Regions from separate parts of the Lysinibacillus sp. FSL K6-1151 genome, predicted to be linked through region 1. Evidence: a T-box and tRNA genes for the amino acid it is inferred to sense, from the RefSeq annotation. Region 1 holds a T-box; the other holds one or more tRNA genes.
What was found. The T-box of region 1 lies ahead of tyrS (tyrosine--tRNA ligase). A T-box ahead of a tRNA ligase gene usually reads a tRNA of that ligase, here a tRNA-Tyr.
Positions count from the first base shown of each region.

Region 2: it has a tRNA-Tyr gene. The T-box ahead of tyrS (tyrosine--tRNA ligase) is inferred to sense a tRNA for this amino acid. The anticodon was not compared.

Region 1 is NZ_CP152040.1:3,467,637-3,476,777, forward strand. Features, by position in the region: gene MHI04_RS16620 (hypothetical protein) at 1-593, opposite strand, end outside; gene rpsD (30S ribosomal protein S4) at 1,066-1,668, shown strand; gene MHI04_RS16630 (MFS transporter) at 1,757-2,953, opposite strand; gene MHI04_RS16635 (MarR family transcriptional regulator) at 3,044-3,592, opposite strand; gene MHI04_RS16640 (iron-containing alcohol dehydrogenase) at 4,133-5,338, shown strand; gene MHI04_RS16645 (cobalamin-binding protein) at 5,483-6,286, shown strand; gene tyrS (tyrosine--tRNA ligase) at 6,342-7,610, opposite strand; T-box leader at 7,695-7,903, opposite strand; gene MHI04_RS16655 (transglycosylase domain-containing protein) at 8,006-9,141, shown strand, end outside.
Region 2 is NZ_CP152040.1:4,417,969-4,427,109, reverse strand. Features, by position in the region: rRNA gene MHI04_RS21480 (23S ribosomal RNA) at 1-780, shown strand, start outside; rRNA gene rrf (5S ribosomal RNA) at 967-1,082, shown strand; gene MHI04_RS21470 (acyl--CoA ligase) at 1,210-2,796, opposite strand; tRNA gene MHI04_RS21465 (tRNA-Asn) at 3,066-3,142, shown strand; tRNA gene MHI04_RS21460 (tRNA-Glu) at 3,256-3,330, shown strand; tRNA gene MHI04_RS21455 (tRNA-Val) at 3,387-3,462, shown strand; tRNA gene MHI04_RS21450 (tRNA-Tyr) at 3,478-3,561, shown strand; tRNA gene MHI04_RS21445 (tRNA-Gln) at 3,576-3,650, shown strand; tRNA gene MHI04_RS21440 (tRNA-Lys) at 3,663-3,735, shown strand; gene rocF (arginase) at 3,921-4,826, shown strand; gene sigW (RNA polymerase sigma factor SigW) at 4,960-5,523, shown strand; gene MHI04_RS21425 (anti-sigma factor) at 5,537-6,163, shown strand; gene cdaA (diadenylate cyclase CdaA) at 6,313-7,149, shown strand; gene MHI04_RS21415 (CdaR family protein) at 7,142-8,218, shown strand; gene glmM (phosphoglucosamine mutase) at 8,445-9,141, shown strand, end outside.

The DNA of each region.
Region 1 (9,141 bases):
TTATCCCTTATATTTTTCAATACATTTTCTAAAATTAAATCAATATCCATTGTTGAATGAAATAAATCAGTCATATTATAGAGTTTTCTATATTGATCTTCGTTTATTTTGACATCTAAATTGTCCCTCATCATTTGAAGAACTTTCGAAAGTATTTCTATACACTCTTCACCATAATCCGAGGTCATAAAGTCATTCCAAGACTCTGATGCCTCCACAAGTAATACACCAATGGGATGTTTGCCCTCTGCTTGGAAAAGCACCATATCTGTCATCATTGAATAGGCCTGTCTTGCTTTTATTATATAAGGAATTTTCACTACTTTTTGTTGATAAAAACTAGCTTCGATCATCAGCCATGACACAGCATTTAGCTTTGTTTCAATTGTTAATGAAGCCATCTCCTCAATAGGTATTAATGAATTACCTTCAAAGCTGAGAAAAGCTGCATTATCAATTTTCAAGTGCTTCTTTAGACACTGTTTTAATGAATAAAAATACCCATTAAAACTAGCTTGTTCTTCATTAGAACTCACCCAAAAGCTCAAAACATCAGATTTTATATATTTTAGCGTTTGTAAATGGTCTGTCATGAAATCACCTTTTCTATATAACGTCCAAATCAATTACTATTAACTTATAATATATTATACATAATTTGTGTCATTTTGACTATGTAATTATCCCTTACTTTTACATTTTACATTACACAGCGTATCATTAACTATTTTCACATCATTTGAAATAGGTCTTAAGGAATTTCCTACTATGAAAACTCATGATGAAATTTTATATGTTAATAATTGACGTCCTTGCCCTGAGCAGTTACAATGGAGTTTGTGTAAAATAAACGCAGCAGTGGTATAAGCTTATAACTGTATTTTATTCCTCTATTTTCATATGTACAACTACTTAGATTCTTCAGCAACGGAAATTAGATGGTGTATTGTGTAACCTAACGGCTGCATAGGCGAAAATACATGAAAATAAAATGCGTGTAAGAATGGGTACTACTGGTTTTTGTTTTACAACAAAAAAACCAAATTTAAAGGAGGAGACAACAATATGTCTCGTTATACAGGTCCATCTTGGAAATTATCACGTCGTCTTGGTATCTCACTAAGCGGTACAGGTAAAGAAATCGAAAAACGCCCTTACGCACCAGGTCAACACGGTCCAAACCAACGTAAAAAATTATCAGAATACGGTTTACAACTTCAAGAGAAGCAAAAACTTCGTCATATGTATGGTATGAACGAACGTCAATTCCGTACACTATTTGACCGCGCTGGTAAAATGAAAGGTGTTCACGGTGAAAACTTCATGATCCTTCTTGAAACTCGCCTTGACAACTTAGTTTACCGTTTAGGTTTAGCTCGTACTCGTCGTGGTTCTCGTCAATTAGTTAACCATGGTCACATTTTAGTAGATGGCAAACGCGTTGATATCCCATCATACAGCGTAAAACCAGGTCAAACGATTTCTCTTCGTGAAAAATCTCAAAACCTTGCTGTTGTAGCAGAAGCTATCGAAGTAAACAACTTCGTACCTGACTACTTAACATTCGACGCTGACAAAAAAGAAGGTACATTCACTCGCCTTCCTGAGCGTTCTGAATTATCAGCTGAAATCAACGAATCATTCATCGTAGAGTACTACTCTCGTTAATGACAATAAAAGCCCTGAAATCCCTTGTATATCAAGGTTTCAGGGTCTTTTTATTGTCTTCACCATTTTATCCTAATTCCTATGATAATCAATTCGAACCAACGTTTTTTCCGCTTTTAATCATTAGTGCGGAAACGAATCCGATACTAAGTGTGATAGCTAGAAGAAGAAAGGCTACAGCAAAGCTACCAGATTGTATCAAATAAACAGATATGAATGGTGCAACACTTGTTCCAGCAAATAAAATGACTGTATACATAGAGACCGCAATCCCTCCCATATTCCAGCCTAACTGACTAACAAGTGTTACTAATGAAGGAACCGCCAGTGCAATCCCACCGACAAATAAAATACTAATAATCGTTAAACCAGCTATGGTTGAAACAAAGCTCATCACCGTTAGTGAGATAATCGAAAGACATAAGGCCAATTTTAATACAAATAGTACATTAAAACGCTTCGCTAATTTACCTGCAAATGGTGACATCACCATTCCTACTATCCCAAAGGCACGAATGTAAATGAGGTTTTGACTATTCATACCGAAGGAATCACTCGTTAAATATGCACCTAAAATAATATACATACTGACAAATGACATTAATAATACAAACGCAATGATATAACTGAATATCAAATTTCTATTGGTAAAAATAATACCGATTTTCTTCAGAGGAGCCCATATATTTTTAGATTGGTTCTGAAGTATTCCCTTCGGTAAGATCCACACGACTAACAAAGCAGTCATAGCATACACTACTGCAAGCACATAAAAGATGACGTGCCAATGACTATGTTCACTTACATATCCACTAAATACCTGACCAACTATACCCGCTACAAGAAATCCCGTACTAATAAAACCAACTGCCCCAACTTTTCGATCATTTGGAAAAACCTCAAGAGTATAAGCAAGCGCTACTGGTGAAAATGTAGCTGCCGCAAGCCCTTGTAATCCTCTCATTAGAAGAATAAAAGAAAAATCATTAACTAAACCTAGAAGTAACGTTATCACACTTAATGAAAAAAGCCCAAATACGATGACATTTTTACGTCCATATTTTTCTGATATTGCACCATAGAAAAAACACCCTAGCGCAAAGCCAAGTGAAAAAACACTTGATGTAAAACCTGCTTTAGACAATGAAATATGAAAATAATCACTGAATAAACTAATAAGAGGTATTGTTAAATAGAGGCTCGACATCACCACCATACCTGTCCAGGCTAGAATAGTTGTCATTAAAGTATAATTTGCGCGATTTCCTGAAATTACAATGTTCATTAAATAAATCACCCTTTTAGTTTGATTAGCTTATAGTTAGATAATCTAATTAAACAACTAAAAATTAAACTGTATCAATATAGCTACAGTTTAACGTTCCACCTTTAGTTTTCTTTGTATAGATTTTAATAATTTACTCACTAATTTCTCGAATACTTTTCGTTCATCAGGTTCCAAATCGATTAAATTAGAAGCACATGACGACCAATAAGTCGGTAAAACCTCAGCGATAAAAGTATGCCCTTCATCAGTTAAACTTACATAGATCTTCCTCCGATCTTCTTTACTATGATTCCGTACAACAAGATTTCTCTTTTCTAGCCAATCCAGCATTGATGTTGCTGATGCCCTCGTAATTCCCAATCGTTTAGCTAAAGCAGACGGAGTCGCACGTCTCTCTTCATGTAGTGTCAGCAATAGTAATAAGTCCAATTTACTTTCTGTAATTCCAAAAGGAGCTAACTCATTGTCTGTTACATCTAAAACATGATCACTTAACCATAACAACATTAATCCCAATTTTGCATCTTCTTGATTTGTCTCACTTGAAGAGGACGCCTGAATCAGTTCAATATATGGCTCTACCCCTAACACTGGTAAATCATCTTCATTTGTGTACGTTTTCTTAAGTTTTGTCATTGAATCACCTTTTAATTAGATTATCTAACTATTAACCATTCTAACTATAAAATTAATCTAATGCAAGAACTTTTATTTCCACAAATTTCTTCAAAATAAAGCCACTATTTTTTAGCGCAGACGTATTTCATTATAACGAACAATAATTATTCCCCTCTCATATGATGACAATCTTATGTACTTTAAAATAGTAATTACACCGTTTCAAAATAACATAATCACTACCTTAATAATAAAAACAAAATATCAGTTATTTACTATTCAACTACTCATAAAAATAGAACCATTTTCTAAAAAATATATTTTACTTTCATAGTAAAATATTTTTCAAACCACATTAAATTCAATATTCTTATACAAAACTACTTTCTAAACGCCCTTTCAACACCTTAACTTTTTTGTGAAATAATAACATAAATAAAATGAACAATTTTAATAAAAATACGAGTTGAACTTTTACAAAAAATAGAATACGATGAATTCCGAAAGGTGGTTCACCATCATTCAAGCAATAATAATTTTTTAAAAGGGGTTGGAAATATGTCAGACGTTCTAAAGCAATTTGTTATGCCGAAAACAAACTTATTTGGACCTGGAGCAATTCAAGAAGTTGGTAAACGCTTAAACGATTTAGAAGTGAAAAAGACATTAATCGTAACAGATGAGGGATTACACAAATTAGGTCTCTCAGAACAAATTGCAAACATCATTACAGCTGCTGGAATCGATGTAGCAATTTTCCCTAAAGCAGAACCAAATCCAACAGATCAGAATATTGAAGATGGTGTAGCAGTATATCATGCTGAAAACTGCGATTCCATTGTTTCTCTTGGAGGAGGCAGCGCACACGATGCAGCAAAAGGTATCGGACTTATTGCTTCGAATGGTGGACGCATTCATGACTATGAAGGCGTTGACAAATCACAAAATCCATTGGTGCCATTAATTGCAATCAATACAACTGCTGGGACAGCAAGTGAAATGACTCGATTCACAATTATTACAGATACAGCACGTAAAGTGAAAATGGCCATTGTTGACAAACATGTAACACCGTTATTATCCATTAATGACCCCGAGCTTATGATTGGCTTACCACCGGCTCTAACTGCGGCTACTGGCGTAGATGCATTAACACATGCGATTGAATCCTTTGTTTCTACTAATGCTACGCCAATTACAGATGCATGTGCTGAAAAAGTACTTCAACTCGTTCCTGAATTTTTACCGCGTGCTTATGCGAACGGTGCTGATTTAGAAGCGCGTGAGCAAATGGTGTATGCTCAATTTTTAGCAGGAATGGCCTTTAATAATGCATCGCTTGGCTACGTGCATGCGATTGCTCATCAATTAGGTGGCTACTATAATTTACCACATGGCGTGTGCAATGCTATTTTATTGCCACATGTTTGCCGCTACAATGTAACAGCACGTACAGAACGCTTTGCTCGTATCGCTGAATTATTAGGAGAGAATGTGGAAGGATTAAGTAAACGTGATGCCGCTGAAAAGGCTATTACAGCTATTGAAAAGCTATCACAAGATTTAAATATTCCTAGCGGCTTCCGTGCATTGGGTGCAAAAGATGAGGATATCGAAATCTTAGCGAAAAATGCAATGCTGGATGTTTGTGCTGAGACTAACCCTCGTAAAGCAACACTAGAGGATATTAAACAAATCATTACTAATGCAATGGGGCCTCTTGCGAAAAAAGAGGAGTCACTCGAAGCGGTTGTCCTTTCTTAATCGAGGAATTCATATAAGCCTACCATGACAATAGATGGAGAAAACGCTTGTTTTCTCCACTTTTTTATAGGTTCAGTATACATACATTGTCTATACTAGAAACTCTCGCTATACTTTTCTTAAAAAGAATAGGAGAAAAACGATATGCGTTTAATTTCAATTTGTCCTAGCAATACAGAATTAGTCGCTTATTTAGGGCTGACAGACCAGCTCGTTGGTGTCGATGATTTTTCTGATTGGCCAGCTACGGTTAAAGATTTACCACAGCTTGGACCAGATTTATCCATTAATATGGATGCATTAGAGGCATTACAGCCTGACCTTGTCCTAGCTTCCTTAAGTGTGCCTGGGATGGAAAGAAATATTGAAGCATTGAAAGAAAGAAAGATTCCCCACATCATTTTTAATGCAAACTCACTAGAGGAGATTGCTCAGGACCTTCTGACACTTGGAAGAGCTTGTCATGTGGAAAAACATGCACAGGCCATCGCCGAACAATACATGGATTCTATCGAAAAGATGCGTTCCATTGCACAGACTATCCAAAAGAAACCTACTCTTTATTGGGAATGGTGGCCCAATCCTATTTTTACACCAGGAAAAATAAACTGGCTTACGGAAATTAGTGCTATTGCAGGTGGGGTTAATTTATTTCAAGATGTAGATCTTGCCAGTGTTCAAACGGATTGGGCAGATGTCGTTGAGCGAAAGCCCGACTACATTATGATGGCTTGGGTAGGTGTAGCATTTGAGCGTATACAGCCTGCTAATTTATTAAAACGTCCACATGCTAAAGAGCTACATGCCGTTCAAATGAAAAAGCTTCACGTAATGGAAGAATGGCTGTATTGCCGACCCTCTCCACGGCTGATCGAAGGTGCCTTAAAGCTTGCGAACCTATTGCATCCTAAAGAATATAAACAGATAAAACCTCCAAGCTTCTTATAAATGAAAAAGCAACATCCCCCAAAACAAGAGGATGTTGCTTTTTCATTTATAGAAATTAAACGAACTTCACCATATGATATTTTTTCTTACCACGACGCACAATGCTGAATGCATCCTCTAAACGGTCCTTGGCATCGAATACATATTCTAAGTCCGTCACCTTCTCACCATTTACACTAATCGCACCATTCGATACGTCCTCACGGGCTTGACGTTTTGAGGATGAGATTCCTGCTTCCACAAGAAGGTCTACAATATTTTTGTCCACTTTAGCCATTTCAATAGAAGGAACATCTTTAAATGCATCCTTCATTTCTTCAGCTGAAAGTGCTTTTAAATCCCCTGAGAATAAAGCTGCTGTAATACGAATGGCTTGCTCTAATGCCTCTTGACCATGAATTAAACGAGTCATTTCTTCTGCAAGTGCTTTTTGAGCCTTACGTAAATGTGGTTCTTCTTCTACAGAGACTGCTAATGCTTCAATTTCTTCACGAGAAAGGAACGTAAAGATTTTTAAGTATTTGATCACATCTGCATCAGCAGCATTGATCCAGAATTGGTAGAACTCATATGGAGATGTTTTCTTACTATCTAACCATACAGCACCACCTGCTGTTTTACCGAATTTTGTGCCGTCTGCTTTCGTTACTAAAGGAATCGTAATCCCGAATGCTTTCGTTTCTTCCTCATGTGTTTTACGAATAACTTCTAAGCCTGTTGTAATATTACCCCATTGGTCAGAGCCACCTACTTGTATACGACAATTGTAGTGATTGTATAAATGATTGTAATCAATACCTTGGATTAACGTGTATGCAAACTCTGTAAAAGAGATTCCTGTGTCTAGACGAGAAGCAATCGTATCCTTTGCTAACATGTAGTTTACGTTAATTAATTTACCGTAATCACGTAAAAATTCAATTGTATTGATATTGCCAATCCAGTCGCGGTTGTTCACAAGCTGTGCACCGTTGCCATCTTCTGCAAAATCAAAAATACGTTCTAATTGGCTACGGATTCCTTGGACATTTTTATCGATTTGCTCTACTGTTTGTAATTGGCGCTCTTCTGAACGACCAGATGGGTCACCTATCATCCCTGTTGCACCACCAACAAGTAAAATTGGACGGTGACCAGCTTTTTGGAATCGACGAAGTGTTAACAATGGAACAATATGTCCTATATGCATGGAGTCTGCTGTTGGATCTACTCCACAGTACAAGGATACTGATTGCTCATCTAATAATTTTGCCATGCCTTCTGCATCTGTTTGTTGGTATAGCAAACCACGCCATTCTAAATCTTGTAATAATTCGTTTGTCATATTAATTCCTCCTAAAAATGGTTGAAATGCGTTACGTGTATGGGCTTATTTAAATAAAAAAGTCCCTACACGCAAATAATTGCATGCAGGGACGTTAAGTTACAAACTAACGCGGTACCACCCGGCTTGAAGATGTCATCCATCTTCCACTTCATTCAACCGCCTTTATCGCAGGCGCGCACGTCTAAGCTCCAAGCACGTAATTCGTCTCTACACTATGACCAGTTTTCACCAACCACTGGCTCTCTAAACAGGGAATATAGATACTACTGCAAACTCTTCATCACTAGAAAACTATAAACATTATTCTATACGAATCTATTTCAAAGTCAATAACTATGTTCGAGCTAAAACATTATGTGCTATAATAGACAAGATTTTAGGAGGTCGATACATTGAAAGATTGGATTGAAAAAATCAATGCGAAGATCGATGAATTACTTGAACAAAAATGGATGAAGAAATTACGTATTTCAGGTAGTGTTACCTGGAACTTATTTTTACTATTTTTAGTCTTTGCATTGGTAGGCACTGTATTTGTCGGATCAGTTGGAGCTGGGTATTTCGCTTCTCTCGTAAAAGAAGAGCCATTACGCTCAAAAGAAGAGTTGCGCAATCAAATTTTTAGTTATGAAGAAACCAGTGAAATTTATTTTGCCAACGATATTTATATTGGGAAGTTACGGACAGATTTGGATCGCCGTGAAACATCACTTAGCAATGTAGCACCAGATGTTGTGAATGCTGTTCTAGCAACAGAAGACGAATATTTCCGCGATCATAACGGCATAGTACCAAAGGCGGTTGTTCGTGGTTTATTACAAGATGTCACTAACTCTGCTACGCAAACAGGTGGATCTACCCTTACTCAACAGCTTATTAAAAACCAAGTACTAACAAACGAAGTATCCTATGAACGTAAAGCTAAGGAAATCTTACTGGCAATGCGTTTAGAACATTTTATGACGAAGGAAGAAATATTAGAGGCTTACTTAAATATTATTCCGTACGGTCGTAACTCTTCAGGTCGAAATATCGCTGGTGTTGAAACAGCCGCTGAAGGGATTTTTGGTGTGAAAGCTAAAGAATTATCTCTTCCACAAGCTGCTTACATAGCTGGTATTCCACAGGCACCATTTGCCTACACACCTTTTACGAATACAGGTGAACTGAAAAGTGAAGAAGCTTTAAAGCCGGGTATTGATCGTATGAAAACGGTACTATATCGTATGAAAGAAGCTGGTTATATTGACGACGCGCAATACAAAGAAGCTTTAGATTATGATATAGCGGCAGATTTCCGCGGACCAGAAATGCGTGCGGAGGATCGTTACCCATGGCTAACATATGAGCTTGAAGCTCGTGCAAAAGAAATTATTGCAGAGAAACTAGCAAAAGAAGATGGGGTTGACCCAGAACGATTAAAAGCAGAAAAAAAACTAAAGGATAAATACACAATTTTAGCAGATCGTGATGTTCGTTCAAAGGGCTATCGTATTTACTCAACCATTAATAAAGATATGTATGATTC
Region 2 (9,141 bases), 950 kb from region 1:
GGTAGGAGCCAGAGATCTCGGAGCGCCAGCTTCGAAGGAGGCGTCGGTGGGATACTACCCTGGTTGTATTGAAATTCTAACCCATGCCCCTTAGCGGGGCAGGAGACAGTGTCAGGCGGACAGTTTGACTGGGGCGGTCGCCTCCTAAAAGGTAACGGAGGCGCCCAAAGGTTCCCTCAGAATGGTTGGAAATCATTCGTAGAGTGTAAAGGCACAAGGGAGCTTGACTGCGAGACCTACAAGTCGAGCAGGGTCGAAAGACGGGCTTAGTGATCCGGTGGTTCCGCATGGAAGGGCCATCGCTCAACGGATAAAAGCTACCCCGGGGATAACAGGCTTATCTCCCCCAAGAGTCCACATCGACGGGGAGGTTTGGCACCTCGATGTCGGCTCATCGCATCCTGGGGCTGTAGTCGGTCCCAAGGGTTGGGCTGTTCGCCCATTAAAGCGGTACGCGAGCTGGGTTCAGAACGTCGTGAGACAGTTCGGTCCCTATCCGTCGTGGGCGTAGGAAATTTGAGAGGAGCTGTCCTTAGTACGAGAGGACCGGGATGGACACACCGCTGGTGTACCAGTTGTCTTGCCAAAGGCATCGCTGGGTAGCTATGTGTGGACGGGATAAGTGCTGAAAGCATCTAAGCATGAAGCCCCCCTCAAGATGAGATTTCCCATTACGCAAGTAAGTAAGATCCCTCAAAGACGATGAGGTAGATAGGTTCGAGGTGGAAGTGTGGTGACACATGGAGCTGACGAATACTAATCGATCGAGGACTTAACCAAAACGTTTGAACCATTCAATGAACCGTTTATCCAGTTTTGAAAGAATAATTTCTTTTATGAAGGGTTTCAAGATACGAGTAGTTCGAGGAAGCAATAAAGAGAGGGAAGGAGCGTACTCAAGTACGTGACTGACTGAACGACAGAAGCTGACGAAGAAATGCGATGTATATTGAAAGCCGACCATAGTCTAGTGATGATGGCAAAGAGGTCACACCCGTTCCCATACCGAACACGGAAGTTAAGCTCTTTAGCGCCGATGGTAGTTGGGGGCTTCCCCCTGTGAGAGTAGGACGTCGCTAGGCGCAAAAAGTCGCTGCTGATACACTCAGTAGTGGCTTTTTTTACTTAAGCTAACTAATAAATTGAGATGATTTATAAAAATATAAAAAAGAAGGCATGCCTTAAGTGGAATGCCTTCTTTTTTGATATTTAATGTGTTTGAACAGTGGCAGCTCGTAGTTCAATGCGGCGAATTTTTCCGGATGTTGTTTTTGGTAACTCATCAATAAAAACAATACTACGAGGGTATTTATACGGTGCTGTTAACGCCTTTACATGCTCTTGTAACTCCTTTGTTAACTCGACTTCATCTCGCTCTTTGAAGCTCTCTCGTAAGATAACAAAGGCCTTCACAATATGGCCTCTAATTTCATCTGGTGCAGCAACAACTGCACATTCTTGTACAGCTTCATGTTTGTTTAATGCATCTTCAACTTCGAATGGACCAATCGTATAACCAGAAGATATAATAATGTCATCTCCACGACCTTCAAACCAGAAATACCCATCTTCATCACATTTAGCTTGATCGCCCGTAATATACCAATCACCGCGAAATGCAGCTTGCGTTCGTTCTGGCTCTTTGTAATACTCCTTAAATAGAGCTGGTGAGGATTTGTGGATGGCAATATCGCCAACCTCTCCTACAGGTGCTTCATTTCCTTCATTGTCGATAATACGTACAATATTACCTGGAGTTGGAACACCCATGGATCCAGGGCGTAATTCAGTGTTTTCGAGTGTACCAATTAATAATGTATTCTCTGTCTGTCCATAGCCATCACGTACTTTTAGCCTGAAACGATTCATAAATGTTTCAATGACTGGGCGATTTAACGGTTCACCAGCAGAGACTGCACTACGGAGGGATGAAAGATTATAGTCTTGCAAATTATCAATTTTCGCCATAATACGATATTCAGTTGGTGTGCAGCAAAGGACATTTATTTTTTCATCTTGTATGAGCTGAAGGTACGTTTTTGCATCGAATCCACCATGATAAACAAATGCAGTAGCACCGAGCATGATTGTAGATAAGAAAGGGCTCCAAATCCATTTTTGCCAGCCAGGAGCTGCTGTAGCCCATACTAAGTCGCCTTCACGTACGCAGAGCCATTTTGAAGCAGCTGTTCGAATATGCGCATATCCCCAGCCATGTGAATGTACTACACCTTTAGGTTTCCCAGTTGTCCCAGATGTATAGGAAAGGAACGCCATGTCATCACGTTTAGTAGCTACTGCTGTAAATGTAGTTGGCTGTGTGCTTGCCAGTACATCTAAAGAAGCCCAATCGCCTTTTGCAGTACCAATAACTAATTTGTTCTTTAATGTGTCTACAGTAGAAGAAATTTGGTCAACCTCACCTGTAAATGCTTCATAGGCAATAACTGCACTAGCAGAAGAGTGCTCCATGCGATATTCTAAGTCACTTGCACGTAGCATTTCTGAACATGAAATAGGCACGATGCCAGCCTTTAAACAGCCAAGAAAAACAAAATAGGCTTCTGGTAGGCGAGGAATAATAACTAGAACGCGATCTCCCTTTCGAAGTCCTGTCTCTGTAAAAGCATTTGCGTATTGATTCATTTTTTGGACAAGCTCTACATAGGAAACTGTTCGTCTCTCTTGTTGCGTATTTAACCAGCGTATTGCTTGGCGATCACTATCTTGTGAAAACTTTTCTAATTCCTCTGTGATATTATAAAATTCAGGTGCAATTAAATCATTTGTTACCATCCGAATATTCCTCCCCCAAGAAATTTGATAGAAAATTCTTAAAACTATTTTTATTTTAACAATTGCAATAATATACAGCAAGAATATTTAGCACGCAAAATAGAAATATTAGATTTAATAGAGAACTATTATGCTTTTGGATTAATTTTTAAACCTACTTCGACAAAAAATATAAAAATTTTCATAAAATATGTTGCATAATTTATAATGCTTGCTATAATAATAAATGTACTTAAGAGGTTGTCTAAAACCGAAGTGAATAGTATCGTTCCGAAGTAGCTCAGTTGGTAGTAGCACCTGACTGTTAATCAGGTTGTCGCAGGTTCGAGTCCTGCCTTCGGAGCCATTTTTTTGCCCATTTTTAAGAAGCTGTTATACATAAAAAAAGTTATAAAAAAGTATTGCAACTATTAAGAAATGATGTTATTATAAATCTTGTCTTGTTTGAGACGTGATACTGGCCCCTTGGTCAAGTGGTTAAGACACCGCCCTTTCACGGCGGTAACACGGGTTCGAATCCCGTAGGGGTCACCATTTAAAACATAGGCTTTATAAAGAAAAATAAACTGTGATATAACACCTGTTTCTATGGAGGATTAGCTCAGCTGGGAGAGCATCTGCCTTACAAGCAGAGGGTCGGCGGTTCGAGCCCGTCATCCTCCACCATTATTGTGTTATTTCGGAGGGGTAGCGAAGTGGCTAAACGCGGCGGACTGTAAATCCGCTCCTTAGGGTTCGGCGGTTCGAATCCGTCCCCCTCCACCAGTTTTATAAATGATTGGGGTATAGCCAAGCGGTAAGGCAACGGATTTTGATTCCGTCATGCCTAGGTTCGAATCCTAGTACCCCAGCCATTTTTCTTTGATGAGCCATTAGCTCAGTTGGTAGAGCATCTGACTTTTAATCAGAGGGTCGAAGGTTCGAGTCCTTCATGGCTCACTTTTTTAGAATAAAGTATATTCAAAAGTGTTATAATAACTATAGATAACTAATCTCTTACTGAAAACAGTAGGAGATTTTTTTATGTTATCAAAAATTGAATAAATATGCACTTTTTTGTCTAGTTGAGCCAAGTGGTATCTAGGCTTTACAATAATATTATAACTTTTAGGGGGTATAAAAACATGAATAAATTTAATATTTCTATTATTGGAGTACCAACAGACTATGGACAAACACGTCGTGGCGTAGATATGGGGCCAAGCGCGATTCGCTATGCAGGCGTTGTGGAACGTTTGGAGGCTATTGGACATGAAGTACAAGACCAAGGGGATATTCGTGTCAGTCAAAAACTTGCAGACGCACCTGTCGATGAGAAATTACTGAATTTAGAGGAAGTTGTAGATGTTAGCACGGCTTTAGCTAATAGCGTGCATGAAGTAGTAGAACAAAATAAGTTCCCACTTGTATTTGGTGGAGACCATAGTATTGCTATTGGCACACTAGCTGGATTAGGTGAGCATTATAAAAATCTTGGCGTTATTTGGTATGATGCTCATGCAGATTTAAATACACCTGAAACAACACCATCTGGCAACATCCATGGGATGCCATTAGCAGTTAGTATTGGACTAGGTCATGAGCGATTAGTGCAAATTCGTAATTATGCACCGAAAATTAAACCAGAGAACGTTATTATTATCGGAGCTCGTTCAGTAGATCCTGGTGAGCGTGAGTTAATTCGTCAACAAGGGATTAAAGTATATACAATGCACGAGATTGATCGACTTGGTATGACGCGTGTCATGGAAGATGCACTTGCTTACTTGAAAGAACGTAATGTTGATGGATTACATCTATCACTTGATTTAGATGGCTTAGATCCGCTTTACACGCCAGGAGTTGGTACACCCGTTCCTGGAGGAATTACGTATCGAGAAAGTCATTTAGCAATGGAAATGTTACAAGAATCAGGGATGCTAACATCAGCAGAGTTTGTAGAAGTAAACCCAATTTTAGATGAGAAGAATACAACAGCAAATGTGGCTGTTGCATTAATGGGATCTTTATTCGGAGAGACACTAGTTTAAAGAAAATTTGACAAAAAATTGCCTGTTGCCACATTGCATAAAAATCTTTTGTTATAATTGAATTAAAACGAAACTTTTCTTATCGATGGGTCGTATAGTATAAGACAGTTGTAAAGGTGGAGAAGTCAACACAATGGATGCGTTAGTAAACAAGAGAATAAAACAAGTGCTTAAAGGCGATCAAAACGCATTTGCCGATATTGTGAGTCTCTATCAGCACAAACTGTACCAAGTATGCTATCGAATGTTAGGCAACAAACAAGAGTCTGAAGACATTGCTCAAGAAGCTTTTGTGCGTGCTTATATGAATTTGCATACTTTTGATCAGAAAAGAAAGTTTTCGACGTGGCTTTATCGCATAGCGACAAACCTCTGCATTGACCGTATTCGCAAAAAGAAACCGGATTATTATTTAGATGCAGAAGTAGCTGGTACAGAAGGGCTTGATATGTATTCGCAAATCGCAGCAGACGACCAGCTACCAGAGGAGCAGTTAGAGCAAATGGAGCTGCAAGATCGCATTCAATATGAAATTGGACGATTGCCGGATAAATACCGTTCGGTTATAGTATTGAAATATATAGAAGAGTTATCGTTACAAGAGATTAGCGAGATTTTAGATATGCCGCTTGGAACGGTGAAAACGAGGATTCACCGCGGACGTGAGGCATTACGTAAGCAATTAAACAATCTGTAGGAGGGGGAGCGTCATGAATACTTGTCCAGAGCATATTATAGACTATATGCATGATTATTTAGACGGTGACATTAGTCGTGAGCATGAGCAAGAGTTGAAACAACACTTGCATACATGTAATGATTGTAAACAGTTGATGCAAGAATTGAGTGAAACAATCGCCTTTGTGAAGAGTGCTTCCCATATTACAGCGCCTCCGGATTTTGAAGCAGCAGTGATGGCTCGTTTACCAAAACCAAAAAGTCGAGTAGGTATACAAAAATGGATACGCCGGCATCCGTTCTTTGTGGCAGCAGCAGTATTTTGCTTATTCATGAGTGCTACATTGATGGGTAGCTTTATGGATGACCAGCATTTTTCAGTGACCAAACAACCGAACTTAGTTGTTGATGGTCAAACGGTGATTGTACCTGAAGGAGAAGTAGTGAAGGGCGATATTGTTGTTAAAAATGGTGATTTGGTTGTTGAAGGTGAAGTTGATGGCAATGTCACAGTAATTAACGGGCAATATATGGCGTCTTCAGCGGTAGTTTCAGGCAAAATTGAGGAAATTGACGAAGTATTTGAATGGTTATGGTATACGATTAAAAATTCTGTAAAAACGGCCATGACATTTGAGGAAAAAGATGAAACTAAATAACACTCTATACGTCCTAAAAAATAGTGCACGTGAGAGGCTGAAAGGTCTACTCTTATGAGTAGACTTTTTATTTGAAAAAAGTTACATTTGTTAAGAATGTGATATACTTGAATGTGTATGGATTCGCAATGAAAAGTGGGGGATGCCACGTGCAAATTATCGAACATTTCACGGATTTAACACCTGTGAATATTGTTATTAACTTCATTGATGTACTGCTCGTGTGGTACGTTGTTTATAAAGTCTTAACCCTCATTAAAGGTACGAAGGCTGTCCAATTACTGAAGGGAATATTTGTCATTATTATTGCCCGACTTGCAACAGACCTTTTAGGGTTACAAACTCTAGGCTGGATGTTACAACAGGTCATTGAGTTTGGTTTCTTAGCGATTATTATCATATTCCAACCAGAAATCAGACGTGGTTTAGAACAAATTGGGCGAGGAAAGCTATTCCAGCGTTCATCAAGTCAAGAAGAAGAAGAACAAACAAGGCTCATTGAGGCGATGAAGAAGTCTGTTAGTTACATGGCTAAACGTCGAATCGGTGCGTTAATTTCTATTGAAAAAGAAACAGGCCTTAATGAATATATTGAAACGGGTATAGGACTAAATGCTGAAATCTCATCAGAACTGCTGATTAATATCTTTATACCGAATACACCACTTCATGATGGAGCGGTTATTATGCAAAAAGATAAAGTTACAGCAGCAGCTTGTTATTTACCCCTATCTGAAAGTCCATTTATTTCAAAGGAGTTAGGGACACGTCACCGTGCTGCACTTGGCTTAAGTGAAGTTACGGATGCTATTACAATTGTTGTCTCAGAAGAAACAGGTGCAATTAGTATTACGTTAAATGGTAATCTCCACCGTAATCTTTCTCTAGAGGAGTTTGAAACACTATTACGAAAAATGTGGTTCGGTTCAGCACAAGAGTCAAATGCTGCCTCTAAGTTGACTTGGAGGGGGAAAAAGAATGGATAAAATGATGGATAGCCCTTGGGTATTAAGAATCATAGCGCTATTTTTGGCATTTTTGCTTTTTTTCTCAGTTCGTACCGAGTTATCTCCAATCAATACAACAACAACGACTGAACAGACGGATATTATTCGAGATGTGCCAGTAGATGTTTACTATGATAATGAAAATCTGATTGTCACAGGCTTACCTGAAACAGTAGATGTGAAGATAAAAGGGCCAATGCCTGTTGTTATAAAAACAAGAGCTACAAAAGATTTCTCTGTATTTGTCGATTTAAGTAATCTATTGATTGGGGAGCATGATGTAAAGCTACAATACGAAAATATTTCTGATAAGTTAAAGGTTACATTAGACCCTGCAACTATTCATGTGAATATTGAGGAAAAGGTCACGAAAGAGTTCCGAGTGGACCCTGAAATGAATAATAGACTAATCGAAGAAGGTTATATTTTAAAAGATATGACTGCTGATCCACCAACCGTTTACGTAACAGGTGCAAAAAGTGCTATTGAAAGCATTAGCTATGTAAAAGCTACTGTTGCAGGTGAGCAAGGCTTGAAGCAATCCTTCTCGCAGGATGCGGCAGTAAAAGTATTGGATCGAGATCTAAACAAGTTAGATGTGACGATAGAGCCTGAAACTGTGAAGGTTCAAGTTGATATAGCAGAATATAGTCGAGAAATTCCAGTGGTCCTGAAAGAAACAGGGCAAGCAGCACAAGACATTACGATCAATTCGTTAACATTTGCGCCAAGAATGATAAAAGTGTATGGTAGAAAATCAATTATTGACGGTTTGACAGAAATTCCAGTTATAGTTGACCTGTCAAAAATTACTGAGTCTCAAACTTATGAATTTGATGTAAAATTACCAGATGGTGTGACAAAAATATCTGACAAGAAAATAAAAGTGAAGGCAGATATTACAAAAGTAGAGCAAGAAGAACAACAGAAAACACCAGCTTCTACAGAGGAAACGCCACCTCCAACTGAAGAACCAGATGTGACGGATGATAGTACTACTACTGATAAAAATACATCATCTGAGGAAACGGAAGATATTGATTCTTAAACAATATCTGACTATAATTTTATTTTGATTCTAAATCAAAATCCAATCGTGGTTTGTGCTGGTGAGTAGTTAGGACAGGAGTCACCAACAAATCGATTGAGGGGATATTAATAATTACCGAATGAATGAATAAAAACAGACTTTTCCAAAAGTAAGCGGACAAGTGTCTTTTGGGCGATAGTAACTCAAGAGACACAGTCTTGCATTGAAGGAGAGAATAAGTAGAATGGGTAAATATTTTGGAACAGATGGCGTCCGTGGAGTCGCGAATAGTGAATTAACACCAGAGTTTGCATTTAAACTAGGTCGTATCGGTGGCTATGTTTTAACAAAAGATGCAACTGATCGTCCAAAGGTTTTAATTGGTCGTGACACACGTATTTCAGGTGAGATGCTTGAAGGTGCACTTGTTGCTGGTCTTTTATCGATTGGGGTAGAAGTAATGCGTCTTGGTATTATTTCAACACCAGGTGTGGCATACCTTACTCGAATTATGAGCGCAGATGCAGGCGTTATGATTTCAGCTTCACATAACCCAGTTGCTGATAATGGCATTAAATTTTTTGGTCCCGATGGTTTTAAGTTAACGGATGCTCAAGAAGCGGAAATTGAAGTGTTGCTTGATGCACAAGAGGATACACTACCACGCCCAATTGGAGCCGATTTAGGATCTGTAAGTGACTATTTCGAAGGTGGTCAAAAATATATTCAATACTTAAAGCAAACAGTGGATGAGGAATTTGATGGTATCCTGGTAGCACTAGACTGTGCTCATGGAGCTACATCAGCATTGGCTACACATTTATTTGCGGACCTAGAAGCTGATATTTCTACAATGGGAGCTTCTCCAACAGGCTTAAATATTAATGATGGTGTAGGTTCTACACATCCAGAAGGACTAGCTAAATTTGTTACTGAAAAGG